Regions from separate parts of the Kitasatospora sp. NPDC023118 genome, predicted to be linked through region 3. Evidence: riboswitches for the same ligand, from Rfam matches in the RefSeq annotation. Region 3 holds a riboswitch; each other region holds the start of a gene.
What was found. A riboswitch is a leader RNA that binds a small molecule or an ion and turns the genes downstream of it on or off. The one in region 3 is predicted to bind cobalamin.
Positions count from the first base shown of each region.

Region 1: it holds a riboswitch for cobalamin, as region 3 does, so the genes downstream of both, ACZ3UD_RS20080 (peptidase) here and ACZ3UD_RS28775 (cobalamin biosynthesis protein) in region 3, are expected to answer to the same signal.
Region 2: it holds a riboswitch for cobalamin, as region 3 does, so the genes downstream of both, ACZ3UD_RS20110 (CoA-acylating methylmalonate-semialdehyde dehydrogenase) here and ACZ3UD_RS28775 (cobalamin biosynthesis protein) in region 3, are expected to answer to the same signal.

Region 1 is NZ_JBVHHW010000014.1:134,539-138,808, reverse strand. It holds gene mmsB (3-hydroxyisobutyrate dehydrogenase) at 1-110, shown strand, start outside; gene ACZ3UD_RS20090 (enoyl-CoA hydratase) at 107-883, shown strand; gene cobF (precorrin-6A synthase (deacetylating)) at 931-1,689, opposite strand; cobalamin riboswitch at 1,824-1,944, shown strand; gene ACZ3UD_RS20080 (peptidase) at 2,044-3,111, shown strand; gene ACZ3UD_RS20075 (flagellar hook-length control protein FliK) at 3,147-3,626, shown strand; gene ACZ3UD_RS20070 (prenyltransferase/squalene oxidase repeat-containing protein) at 4,134-4,270, opposite strand, start outside.
Region 2 is NZ_JBVHHW010000014.1:140,796-145,065, reverse strand. It holds gene ACZ3UD_RS20115 (non-reducing end alpha-L-arabinofuranosidase family hydrolase) at 1-1,076, shown strand, start outside; cobalamin riboswitch at 1,356-1,548, shown strand; gene ACZ3UD_RS20110 (CoA-acylating methylmalonate-semialdehyde dehydrogenase) at 1,760-3,259, shown strand; gene ACZ3UD_RS20105 (acyl-CoA dehydrogenase family protein) at 3,256-4,270, shown strand, end outside.
Region 3 is NZ_JBVHHW010000026.1:77,368-81,637, reverse strand. It holds gene ACZ3UD_RS28780 (cobyric acid synthase) at 1-922, opposite strand, end outside; gene ACZ3UD_RS28775 (cobalamin biosynthesis protein) at 919-2,025, opposite strand; cobalamin riboswitch at 2,134-2,261, opposite strand; gene ACZ3UD_RS28770 (helix-turn-helix domain-containing protein) at 2,481-3,173, shown strand; gene ACZ3UD_RS28765 (alpha/beta hydrolase family protein) at 3,288-4,270, shown strand, end outside.

The DNA.
Region 1 (4,270 bases), on a different contig from region 3:
CCGAGCTCGGACGCAGGGCAGCGCAGTTGTACGCGGACTTCGCGGCGGCCGAGGGTGCGGGCCTGGACTTCTCGGCGATCATCACCACTTTGAGGGAGGGCGGCAAGTGACCGGTTACGAGACGATCCTGGTCGAGCGCAAGGGACGGGTGGGGCTGATCACGCTCGACCGGCCGAAGGCGCTCAACGCGCTCAACACGCTCCTGATGAACGAAGTCGTCGCGGCGGCAACGGACTTCGACCGGGACCCGGACATCGGCTGTCTGGTGGTTACCGGCTCGGACAAGGCCTTCGCGGCCGGCGCCGACATCAAGGAGATGCAGCCCCTCGAGTTCGTCGACGCCTACCTCGGCGACTGGTTCGCCGCCTGGGACCGCTTCGCCACCCTGCGCAAGCCGGTCGTCGCGGCCGTCGCCGGCTACGCGCTGGGCGGCGGCTGCGAGCTGGCGATGATGTGCGACATCCTGCTGGCGGCGGACACCGCGAAGTTCGGACAGCCGGAGATCAAGCTCGGCGTCATCCCGGGCATCGGCGGCTCGCAGCGGCTGACCCGGGCGGTCGGCAAGGCGAAGGCGATGGAGCTGTGCCTGACCGGCCGGATGATGGGCGCCGAGGAGGCCGAGCGGGCCGGCCTGGTCTCCCGCATCGTCCCCGCCGACCAGCTGCTGGCCGAGGCCCTGGCCACCGCCGAGACCGTCGCGGCGATGTCCACCCCGGCGGCGATCATGCTCAAGGAGGCCGTCAACCGGTCGTACGAGACGACCCTCGCCGAGGGCGTCCGCTTCGAACGCCGCCTCTTCCACGCCACCTTCGCGACGGCTGATCAGAAGGAGGGCATGGCGGCCTTCGCGGAGAAGCGCCCGCCGGAGTTCCACAACCGCTGACGGCACCCGCGGTGCGCCGCCCTTCGTCCGGGGCGGCGCACCGCCCGTCAGCTCTCCGACCGCCGGAGCAGGTAGGTGTCCATGATCCAGCCCTTGCGCTTGCGGGCCCGCTCGCGCAGCTCGCGGATCCGCGGGGCGGCCTCGGCGAGCGGGCCGGCGACGAGGATCTCGTCAGGGGTGCCGAGGTAGGCGCCGTAGTGGATCTCCAGCCCCTCCGGGTCGATCTCGGTGAAGGCCGCCCGGCCGTCGAGCATCACCACCACGTCGTCCACGCCGTCGGGGAAGCCTTCGGCCAGGCGGCGGCCGGTGGTGATCTGGACCGGGCGGCCGACCCGGGTCAGCGTGGTGCGGTGACGGGCGGCGAGCGCGGAGACGCTGCTGATGCCCGGGATCACCTCGTAGTCGAACGCGACGGTCCCCCGGGCCCGGACGTCGGCCACCACGGCGATGACGCTGTCGTAGAGGCTCGGGTCGCCCCAGACCAGGAACGCCCCCGTCTCGCCCTCGCCGAGGTGTTCGGCGACCAGCCGCTCGACCAGGTCGGCACGGCGGCCGCGCCAGTCGTCCACGGCTGCCGCGTACGCGGGGGTGGTGCGGTCCCGCTCCGTGTCCGGCACCTCGACCACGCGATGTCCGGGCTGCCCGTGTTCGGTCAGGATCCGGCGACGCAGTCGGATCAGGTCCTGCCGTTCCTCGCTCTTGTCGAGGATGAAGAAGACGTCCGTGCGGGCGAGCGCCTTGACCGCCTGCAGGGTGAGGTGGTCGGGGTCGCCCGCGCCGATGCCGATGACGAGGATGTGCCGCATGGGAGGCATTCTGCCGCCCGCTCCGCTGCGGTCCCGTCCGACAGGCGGGGTGTGCCGGCGAACCTCGTTGGGTCCGCCGTGATGTGACGCACGATCCCTTGACCCGATCTTTTCCGTTTCGCCATGATGAGCCGTCACGTTGTGACTCCGTCGATGGGGGAAGTCCGGTCCGAGTCCGGCGCTGACCCGCAACGGTAGGCCGCCGACGTCATGTCGGTGGCGAGCCCGAGTACCCGTCGGCGGGGATGTGTCGTCCCCTCCTCCCGTCGTGGTCTGCGGGCCGGAGCTCCGAGGGCTGCCCGGCGTGTTGCCGACGTCCTCCGGGCCCCTGCGTCCAGGCCCGGAAAGGCACCCATGCCCGCGCTCCGCCGCACCCTCGGTCTGCTCGCGATACCCGCCCTGGCGCTCGCCACCGCGCTCCCGGTGGCGACCGCCGCCCACGCCGACACGACGTCCTCCCGGACCGTTCGTCCCGACGCCGCCGCGGGCGGCTGGCTGGCCCGCCAGCTCGTGGACGGCGACCACTTCGAGTCCGTCTTCAACGGCACCACCTACCCCGACCAGGGCCTGACCATCGACGCCGTGCTGGCGTTCGCCGCCTCGCACAGCTCCGACGAGGCTGCCGCGAAGGCCACCGCCTGGCTGGCGAAGCCCGAGATCATCTCCGGTTACCTGGGCGACGGCACCACCGAGGCCTACGCGAGCGCCACCGCGAAGCTGCTGCTCGCCGTCGAGGTACGCGGAGGGAACCCGGCGTCCTTCGGGGGCGTCGACCTGCCGGCCCGGCTGCGCTCGCTCCAGACCGCCGAAGGACGGTTCTCCGACCGCTCGCAGTGGGGCGACTACAGCAACGCCTTCGGCCAGTCCCTCGCCCTGATCGCCCTGCACCGCACCCCCGGCGGCGCCCCCGCCGAGGCCGTCGACTTCCTGGCGAACAGCCAGTGCGTGGACGGCGGTTACCCGGTCTCCTTCGGCCAGCCCACCTGCACCAGTGACCCCGACGCCACCGCGCTCGCCGCCCAAGCCCTCGCCGCCACCGGCCGCACCGCCAAGGCGGACACCGGCCTCACCTGGCTGACCTCCCACCAGAACGCCGACGGCGGCTTCGCGGCCGCCGGGGCGACCGCCTCCAACGCCAACACCACCGGCCTGGCCACCCAGGCACTGCTCGCCGGTGGGCGCCTCGGTGCCGGCCTCAAGGGCTGGAGCCGGCTGGTGAAGTTCCAGCAGGGCTGCTCCGCCGACCCGGCGGTGCGCGGCGCGGTCGCCTACGACGCATCCGGCTTCAACGCGGGCAACGGCGCCCGGGCCACCGCGCAGGCCGTCCTCGGCCTGGCCGGCACCCCGCTGGCCACCCTCTCTGCCGCCGGGGCGCGCCCGGACGCACCCACCCTGGCCTGCCCGGCCCCGGCCACCCGCTGACACGTCGAACCCCTGATCCCACGAGGAGAGTTCCGATGACCGACACCCCCAGCCCGGCCCGACCGGCCCGCCGCACGCTCGGGTCGATCGCCGCGGCCGCGGCCCTCACCGCCGGCCTGCTCGGCGTCTCCGCCGTCCAGGCCCCGCAGGCCCGGGCCGCCGCCTGCGACGGCACCACCGGCGTCACCGTCGTGGTCGACTTCACTGCCGTCGGCGGCGGCATCGAGACCGGCTGCGCCCCCGGCGACCCCGCCAACGGGCTCGCCGCGCTCACCGGCGCCGGGTTCTCGTACGCCTTCCACCCCCGCTTCCCGGGCTTCGTCTGCAAGATCAACGCACTGCCCGCCACCTGCACCAACCCGACCGGCAGCGCCTACTGGTCGTACTGGCACGCCCAGCACGGCGGACCGTGGTCGTACAGCAGCCTGGGCGCGGGCAGCTACAACCCGGCGCCCGGCGACGTCGAGGGCTGGTCGTTCGGCGCCGGCGCCCAGCCGGGCATCACGGCCCCCTGACACGTGGCAAGCCGGCGCCCGGGCTCCATGAGGGAGGACGGGGCGCCGGCGTCCCGGGCTCATCCGTCGTGGGACGCTTGCCGTCGTCGGACGAGGTGACCGACGAGCAGCACAGTGACGACCGCAGCCACGGTGAACAGCAGGGTGTCGGCCACGATTCCCGAAGTGGTCAGCCACGCTGGTTCATTGCCGTCCGGCAGGCTCGTCCCGGCGAACAGCCCACCGACTTCGGTCAGCAGCTCTCGTACGAGGTAGACGGCAGCCAGTTACGGCGAGCCCGACGGGCAGGGTGAGGACGATCGACGCGAGGTAGAAGCGTCCGTTCTCCGTCAGCCCGCCCTGAGTGGCCAGGGCGGCGATCAGGGCGACGAAGCAGCCCGCCGCCCACCTGGAAGCACTCATCGGTACCCATCCCCCTGTTGTGCGGCCCGGGCGCGGAGCCCCCGGGCCGTCGTGATTCGTCCGGTGCCGACGCGGATCGACCGGCGATCGGCCGCGCCCGTGCGGTCAGCTGCCGTAGCGCAGCGACACGGTGTCGCCGAGGTGGACGGTGCTGGCCCGGGTGGCGGCCGTGGCGGTGGCGCCGTCCAGGCTGACCTTCCAGGTGGAGGAGCCGCTGTTGGCGGTGCCGTTGAGCGCGGTGA
Region 2 (4,270 bases), on a different contig from region 3:
AGCAGTGGCGGGTGAACTCCGACGGCACGATCGTCGGCGTCGAGTCCGGGCTGTGCCTGGACGTCACTGGTGCCGGCACCGCCAACGGCACGGCCGTGCAGATCTGGACGTGCAACGGCGGCAGCAACCAGAAGTGGACGGGCCTGTCCGGGACGTCGACCCCGCCGGGCGGCAGCTGTCCCCTGCCGTCGACGTACCGCTGGTCCTCGACGGGTGCGCTGGCGCAGCCCGCGAACGGGTGGGGTGCGCTGAAGGACTTCACCGACGTGGTCTACAACGGCAAGCACCTGGTCTACGCGTCGAACGTCACGGGGTCGTCGTACGGCTCGATGGCGTTCGCTCCCTTCACCAACTGGTCGGACATGGCCTCGGCCGGCCAGACCGGCATGAACCAGAACGCGGTGGCGCCCACCCTGTTCTACTTCGCGCCGAAGAACATCTGGGTGCTGGCGTACCAGTGGGGTCAGTGGCCGTTCATCTACCGCACCTCCAGCGACCCGACCAACCCCAACGGCTGGTCCGCGCCGCAGCCGCTGTTCACCGGCGGCATCCCCGGCGCCGCCCCGATCGACCAGACCCTGATCGCCGACGACCAGAACATGTACCTGTTCTTCGCCGGTGACAACGGCAGCATCTACCGCGCGAGCATGCCGATCGGGAACTTCCCCGGCAACTTCGGCTCCTCCTACACCACGGTCATGACCGACACCGTGAAGAACCTGTTCGAGGCGCCCCAGGTCTACAAAGTCCAGGGCCAGAACCAGTACCTCATGATCGTCGAAGCCCGCGGCGCGAACGAGCAGCGCTACTTCCGCTCGTTCACCGCCACCAGCCTGAGCGGTTCCTGGACCCCGCAGGCCGCCAGCGAGAGCAACCCGTTCGCGGGCAAGGCCAACAGCGGCGCCACCTGGACCAACGACATCAGCCACGGCGACCTGGTCCGCAACAACCCCGACCAGACCATGACCATCGACCCCTGCAACCTCCAGCTCCTCTACCAGGGCAAGTCCCCCACCGCGACCGGCCCCTACGACCAACTCCCCTGGCGGCCGGGCCTCCTCACCCTGCAACGCTGACCCACCTGATCCGGGGCGACGGCGATCGGGCGCGCCCGGCCGACACGCGGGCGTGCGAGGCACGGCACGAACGCCCCGCCCGCCGACCATCGATCATCGCGTGCAGAGGAACCCCAGCCGTGCGTCGGCTGGGGTTCCTCTGCACGCGGGATGCATCCGGGGTCGCTGGTTGGCACCGCGCCGCCGGTGGGGCGGGGCCTCCCTGGCCGATGGGCAAGCCCACGGGGGCCAGTGGCGGGGATTCCCAGGGCGCGCCGCGGTGCACGGGCCTCTGGACTTACTAGGACGTCCAACTATATGGTCGATGCCAGGTCCGCGGTGTCAGGGAAGCCGGTGTGAGTCCGGCACGGTCCCGCCACTGTGACCGGGGAGTTCGTCCTCGTGGATGACGGCCACTGGCAGCCAGCCGGGAAGGCCTGGGGGCGGGCGTGGATCCGGGAGTCAGGATACCGGCCGCGGGTGGTCCGTGTTTTCCACGAGGATGGAGACGACACGCATGACTCCGGGCTGCCTTTCCCGTTTCGCTGCCCCTTGCTCTGCCGTGCTGACCGTCGGGGCACAACTCCGCCCCTGACGCTGACGTCAACCGCCGAACTGCCGTAGGCGCCCACGACCGTGTGCCCGGACGGTGGCGGTGGTCTCTCCATTCCTCCTCTCCCCATCCACGATGAGAGAAGGAACCGATGGTCCGTGAACTGACCCATTTCGTCGGCGGCAAGCGCATCGCCGGGACGTCCGGCCGTTTCGGCGACGTGTACGACCCCAACACCGGCCGGGTGCAGGCCCGGGTGCCGCTGGCCGACCGGGCCGAGGTCGAGGCGGTGATCGCCGACGCCGCGCAGGCCCAGCCCGAGTGGGCCGCCTGGAACCCGCAGCGGCGGGCGCGGGTGCTGCTGCGCTTCCTGCAGCTGGTCGAGCAGGAGAAGGAGGACCTGGCCCGGCTGCTGTCCGCCGAGCACGGCAAGACCGTGGCCGACGCCCACGGCGACATCCAGCGCGGCCTGGAGGTCGTGGAGTTCGCCGCCGGGATCCCGCACCTGCTGAAGGGCGAGTTCAGCGACAACGCCGGCACCGGCATCGACGTGTACTCGATGCGCCAGCCACTCGGCGTGGTCGCGGGCATCACACCGTTCAACTTCCCGGCGATGATCCCGCTCTGGAAGGCCGCGCCCGCGCTGGCCTGCGGCAACGCCTTCGTCCTCAAGCCCTCCGAGCGCGACCCCTCGGTGCCGCTGCGCCTGGCCGAGCTCTTCCTCGAAGCGGGGCTTCCCCCGGGCGTGCTCAACGTCGTCAACGGCGACAAGGAGGCCGTGGACACGCTGCTGGAGGACCCACGGGTCGAGGCGCTCGGATTCGTCGGCTCGACCCCGATCGCCCAGTACGTCTACGCGACCGCGGCAGCGCGCGGCAAGCGCGCACAGTGCTTCGGCGGAGCGAAGAACCACATGATCGTGATGCCGGATGCCGATCTCGACCAGGCCGCCGACGCCCTCATCGGCGCCGGCTACGGCTCGGCCGGCGAACGCTGCATGGCGATCTCGGTCGCCGTCCCGGTGGGGGACGAGACCGCGGACGCGCTGGTGGCGAAGCTGGTCGAGCGGATCGCCGCGTTGAAGGTCGGCCGCTCGGACGACCCGGCGGCCGACTTCGGTCCGCTGGTCGGCCGCGACGCCCTGGAGCGCGTCCGCGGCTACCTGGACCTCGGGGTCCAGGAGGGAGCCGAACTCGTCGTGGACGGAAGGGACTTCCGCCTTCCCGGCCACGAGGAGGGCTATTTCCTCGGCGCCTCGCTGTTCGACCGGGTCACACCCGACATGCGGATCTACCGGGAGGAGATCTTCGGCCCGGTCCTGACCGTGGTCCGCGCCACTGACTACGAGGAGGCGCTGCGGCTGCCGAGTGAGCACGAGTTCGGCAACGGCGTGGCCATCTACACCCGGGACGGCGACACCGCCCGGGACTTCGCCCGCCGGGTGAACACCGGCATGGTCGGGGTCAACGTGCCGATCCCAGTGCCGATCGCGTACCACACCTTCGGCGGCTGGAAGCGCTCCGGCTTCGGCGACCTCAACCAGCACGGCCCGGACTCGATCCGCTTCTACACCCGCACCCGCACCGTCACCTCGCGCTGGCCCTCCGGGGTCAAGGAGGGCGCGAGCTTCACCATGCCGACGATGGGATGAGTACGGTGCACGCAAGCGATCTGACGGAGGACCAGCGCGCCATCGCGGAGGCGACCCGGGCCTTCGCCGACGAGTACCTCGCCCCGCACGCGGTGGCATGGGACCAGGACAAGCACTTCCCGGTCGACGTGCTGCGCAAGGCAGCGGACGTGGGCCTGGCCGGTGTGTACGTGCGCGAGGACGTCGGCGGATCGGGGCTCTCCCGACTGGACGGGGTCGTCGCCTTCGAGGCGCTCGCGACCGGCTGCCCGTCGATCGCCGCCTACCTGTCCATTCACAACATGGTCGGCTGGATGGTGGACCGCTACGGGACCGAGACGCAGCGTGCCCGCTGGCTGCCGGCGCTCTGCACCGCCGAACAGTTGGGCAGTTACTGCCTCACCGAGCCCGGCGCCGGCTCCGACGCCGCCGCGCTCACCACCCGGGCCGTGCGCGACGGCGACCAGTGGGTGCTGGACGGCGTCAAGCAGTTCATCTCCGGGGCGGGCACGTCCCAGGTGTACGTGGTGATGGCGCGGACCGGCGGCCCGGGGCCGGACGGCGTCTCCGCGTTCCTCGTGGACCGCGACGACCGGGGGCTGTCCTTCGGCCCGAACGAGCACAAGATGGGCTGGAACGCCCAGCCGACCCGGCAGGTGCTGCTGGACGGCGTCCGGCTGCCCGCTGACCGCCTGCTCGGAGCGGAGGGCGAGGGCTTCCGCATCGCCATGGGTGGCCTCAACGGCGGCCGGCTCGGCATCGCGGCCTGCTCGCTGGGCGGCGCCCAGAGTGCGTTGGAACGCGCGGTGGCCTATCTGGCCGACCGTGAGGCGTTCGGGGCCCGACTGCTGCACGCCCAGGCGCTGCAGTTCCGACTTGCCGACATGGCGACGGAGTTGGAGGCGGCGAGGGCGCTCGTGTGGCGCGCGGCGACCGCCCTGGACCGGGGCGACCGACGGGCACCGCAGCTGTGCGCGATGGCCAAACGGCACGCCACCGACACCGGCTTCGAGGTCGCCAACCAGGCGCTCC
Region 3 (4,270 bases):
TGGCCCGGGTGCCGGGCAGCACCACCAGGTCGGCGTCGGCCAGCTCCTCCGGCCGGGTCGCCCAGCGCACCAGCACGCCCGGCTCCTGCGCCAGCGCGTCCACGTCGGTGAAGTTGGACAGCCGGGGGAAGCGCACCACGGCCACCCGCAGCACGTCCGCCCCGAGCGGCCCGCGGCCGTCGACGCGGTCCACCACCGTGGACAGGTCGAGCGAGTCCTCGGCGTCCAGCCACAGGCCCGGCAGCATCGGCAGCGTGCCCAGCACCGGACGGCCGGTCAGCTCGTGCAGCATCTCCAGCCCGGGCGCCAGCAGCCGCGCGTCGCCGCGGAACTTGTTGACGAACCAGCCCGCCACATGCCGCTGGTCCTCGGCCGACAGCAGCGCCAGCGTCCCGTACATCGCGGCGAAGACCCCGCCGCGGTCGATGTCGCCGACCACCACGACGGGCAGTCCGGCGGCCGTGGCCAGGCCCATGTTGGCGATGTCCCGGTCGCGCAGGTTGATCTCGGCGGGCGAGCCCGCGCCCTCGCAGACCACCACGTCGAAGCGGCGGCGCAGGTCCGCCAGGCACTCCAGGGAGCGTTCCAGCAGGACGGGCTTGCGCTCCCGGTAGTCCAGTGCGCCCACCTCGGCCACCGGCCTGCCGAGCAGCACCACCTGGCTGCGGCCGTCCGCGCCGGGCTTGAGCAGCACCGGGTTCATCGCCGCCTCCGGCTCCACCCGGGCGGCCTGCGCCTGCATCGCCTGGGCGCGGCCGATCTCGGCGCCGTCGGCGGTGACGAAGGAGTTCAGCGACATGTTCTGCGCCTTGAACGGCGCGACCCGCACGCCCTGGCGGGCCAGCCAGCGGCAGATCCCGGCCGTCACCACGCTCTTGCCCGCGTCCGAGGTCGTCCCGGCGACCAGCAGCGCGTTCGTCATGCCCCACCCCTCTTCATCAGGAGCCGCAGCAGGACGTGCCCCGCGACCGTCGTACCCAGCGCCAGCGCGCCCACCCGCCGGGACAGCGTGCAGGCCCGCTCGATGTCGTCCACCGTCACCGGCCGCAACTCCGCGCCCAGCACCGGCCGGTGCTCCACCCGCTCACGTGGCTCCGCACCCGCCTCCGGGCGCTCGTGATCCGGTGCCGACGTTCGCCCTCCCTGCCCGCCCTCGGGCAGGAGGGGCCCACTCTCCGGCACTCGCCGCGCTCGCTCGTCGTTCGTCGCCTTCGGCACCGGCGCGCCCTTCGGCTCGTGCGGGTACCGGAGCGTCCCGCCCAGCCGGACGCCCACCGCGCCGGCGAAGGCCGACTCGGCCTGGCCCGCGTTCGGGCTCGGGTGCGCGGAGCCGTCCCGCCGCCAGACCCGCCAGGCGGTCCGGGGCTCGGGTGCGGCGGCCACCGTCAGCAGCGCGGTGAGCCGGGCGCCCGGCCAGCCGGCCACGTCGTCCAGCCGGGCCGAGGCCCAGCCGAAGCGGGCGTAGCGGGGCGAGCGGTGGCCCACCATCGCGTCCAGGGTGTTCACCGCGCGGAAGGCGAGCAGGCCCGGCGTGCCCGCCAGGGCGCCCCAGGTCAGCGCGTTCACCACGGCGTCGGCGGTGTTCTCGGCCACCGACTCGACCACGGCCCGGGCGATCTGCTGTCCGTCGAGCGCGCTCGGGTCCCGCCCGCACAGGTGCGGCAGCCGTTCCCGGGCGGCCGTCAGATCGCCCGCGGCGAGGGAGCGGCCGATGGTGCGCGCCTCCCGCGTCAGCGAGGTGCCGCCGAGCACCGTCCAGGTCGCCGCTGCGGCCAGTGCCGCCCGTCCCAGCGGACGGCGTCCCACCGTACGGTCCAGGGCCAGCGCACCCGCCGCGACCGCGCCCGCGCACAGCGCCGTGTACACCGCCCCGGCCGTGCGGTCGTCGCGCCACAGGCGCCGTTCGAGGCGGGTCGCGGCGCTGCCGAAGAGCGCGACGGGGTGGCCGCGGCGGGGGTCGGCGAAGTGGGCGTCGACGGCGTAGCCCGCGACGGCGCCCAGCGCGAAGGCGGCGGCGCGGGTCAGCGGGCGCACGGCGGTGGGCAGCTCGGGGTCCGACGGGGCGGGGCAGGCTGCATCGCGTGCGTGTCCTCACTCAGGGTCCGCGCCCTGGATCGACGTACCGGGGGCGAGAGTCTCCTGGCTTCCGGGTCGGACGCACCCCCGGGCCTTCCAGCGGCTTCTGACGGCCCGCCGTGGCACTTCCGAGCGTGCTCCCCGGTGACAGTGGCGGGACCGCGCCGGACTCGCACCGGCTTCCTCTCCATGCCTCCGTTTGGCGCAAGGATCCCATCACGCGGCCGATCCACGCGTCAACCGAGGTCACGGAGGGGTTGGTCACACGGCGGCCACACGTTGGCCACACGGCGGCCGGGTGTCGTCACTGTGCGATCGCCCAGCGCGGCGCAGGGCCCGTCAGTCCCGCTTCGTGCGTTCTGGGGCTGGGGCCGCGCCGAGGGCCGCGCCTACCGTTCGGTGCCATGCGCCGCAGAAAGACCCCCGCCGCCGCCCCGCCCCCGGTGCCGTTCTCGCCCGAGGCCGCCCGCGCCCACCGGGTCGGCCTCGGCCTGACACCCGAACAGGTCGCCGAGGGCATGGCCGCCCACGGCGTACGGCTGCTGTTCGGCCACGTCCTCGCGTGGGAGAACGGCGACCTGCGGCCGGGCGAGGCCGAGCTCATCGCCCTTGCCCGCGCCCTCTGGTGCCCCGCCGCCGACCTGATGGGCGCCCGCCCGACGCGCCTGCGGGACCACCGCATCGCCCGCGAACTCGGCCAGGAGGCCGTGGCCGAACGCGTCGGCATGTCCCTGCCCGCCTACCAGCAGGCCGAACTGACCGGCCACTGGGACGGCGACCCGGACCAGACCCACGCCCTCGCCCAGGTCCTCGGCCTGCGGCTGACCGAGCTGGTCGAGGCCACCGGCCGCGCCGAGGCCCTGGACCGGCTGCTGCGCCAGTGCGTCGGCGGCCGCTGGCAGCCCCACCTCCGCGCCCTCGCCCGCCTCGTCCCCGTCCCCGAGCCGGACCTCGCAGCCGTCCTCCCCGTCCTCCAGCAGGAGCACCACGTCCCCACCCACTGGGGCACGCCCAGCGTGCCCCGCACCCCCGCCCCTCCGCTCACCCCTCGGTTCTGGCAGCTCCTCGCGGCCCAGCCGACGGCCGTTCCGGTCTGACGCTCCTCTTCCTCCCCGTGCCCCGGACGGCCCAGCCCGGTGGCCGGGGGTACGCGGCCCCGGTGAACTGGTGTACGAACACCGTCCGGTCCGTGGAACAGAGCGGGGAACGATATGCGTTGGCGAACCGCAGCGGTCGTGGCGGCCGCCGCCGTCGGGGCCGGGGCCGTCGTCCTGGTGATCGGCCGCCGGGCCTCCGAGCGGATGGTCCGTCCGGGGGCCGGGCCGGGCGCGGGGCCGGGGGCGGCCGTACAGGAGTCCGGGGCCATCCTGGTGCAGAGCCTCGCCGCCGGGCGGGTCACCTTCACCCGCCGCCCCGAGAGCCTGCGGCGCGGCCGCTGGGCCGTCGAGTGGGAGGACGGCGGGCACGCGGTGGTCGAGGAGATCCTGCACAGCGACGAGCGGGGCGTCACCCGGCGACTCGTCCGCGCCGACCGGGGCACCCTCGCGCCCGGCACCGAGGTGCGCTTCACCCCCCGCGTGCTGCTCGGCGACCCCACCGAGGCGCTCGGCCTGGCCTTCAGCGACACCAGCGCCGACGGCGAGCTGGGCGCCCTCCCGGCCTGGCACCTCGACGGCAAGCGCGGCACCTGGGTGATCCTCGTCCACGGCACCGAGGCGGACCGTCAGCAGACCCTTCCGGTCCTGCCCGTCCTCGACCGCCTCGGCCTGCCCGTCCTCGCCGTCACCTACCGCGGCGACGCGGGCGCCCCCGCCTCCCCGGACGGGTTGAGCCACTTCGGCGCGACCGAGTGGCGCGACGTCGAGTCGGCGATACGGCTGGCGCTCGACCACGGTGCGGGCCGGGTGATCCTGTACGGCTGGTCGCTGGGCGCCACCATGGTCCTGCACACGGCGGCCCGCTCCGCGTGGGCGCACGCCATCAGCGGGCTGATCCTCGACTCGCCCGTCCTCGACCTGCCCGCCTCCGCCCGCCGCGACGCCGCCCGGGCCGGCTTCACGGGCGTCGCCGCCGAGCTGGGCGCCCTGGCCGCCGAGGGCCGCACCGGCGTCGACCTCGCCGACTTCGCGCGGCTCGCCGGGGGCGCGGACCTGCACGTCCCCACCCTGGTGCTGCACAGCCCCGGCGACCCGGT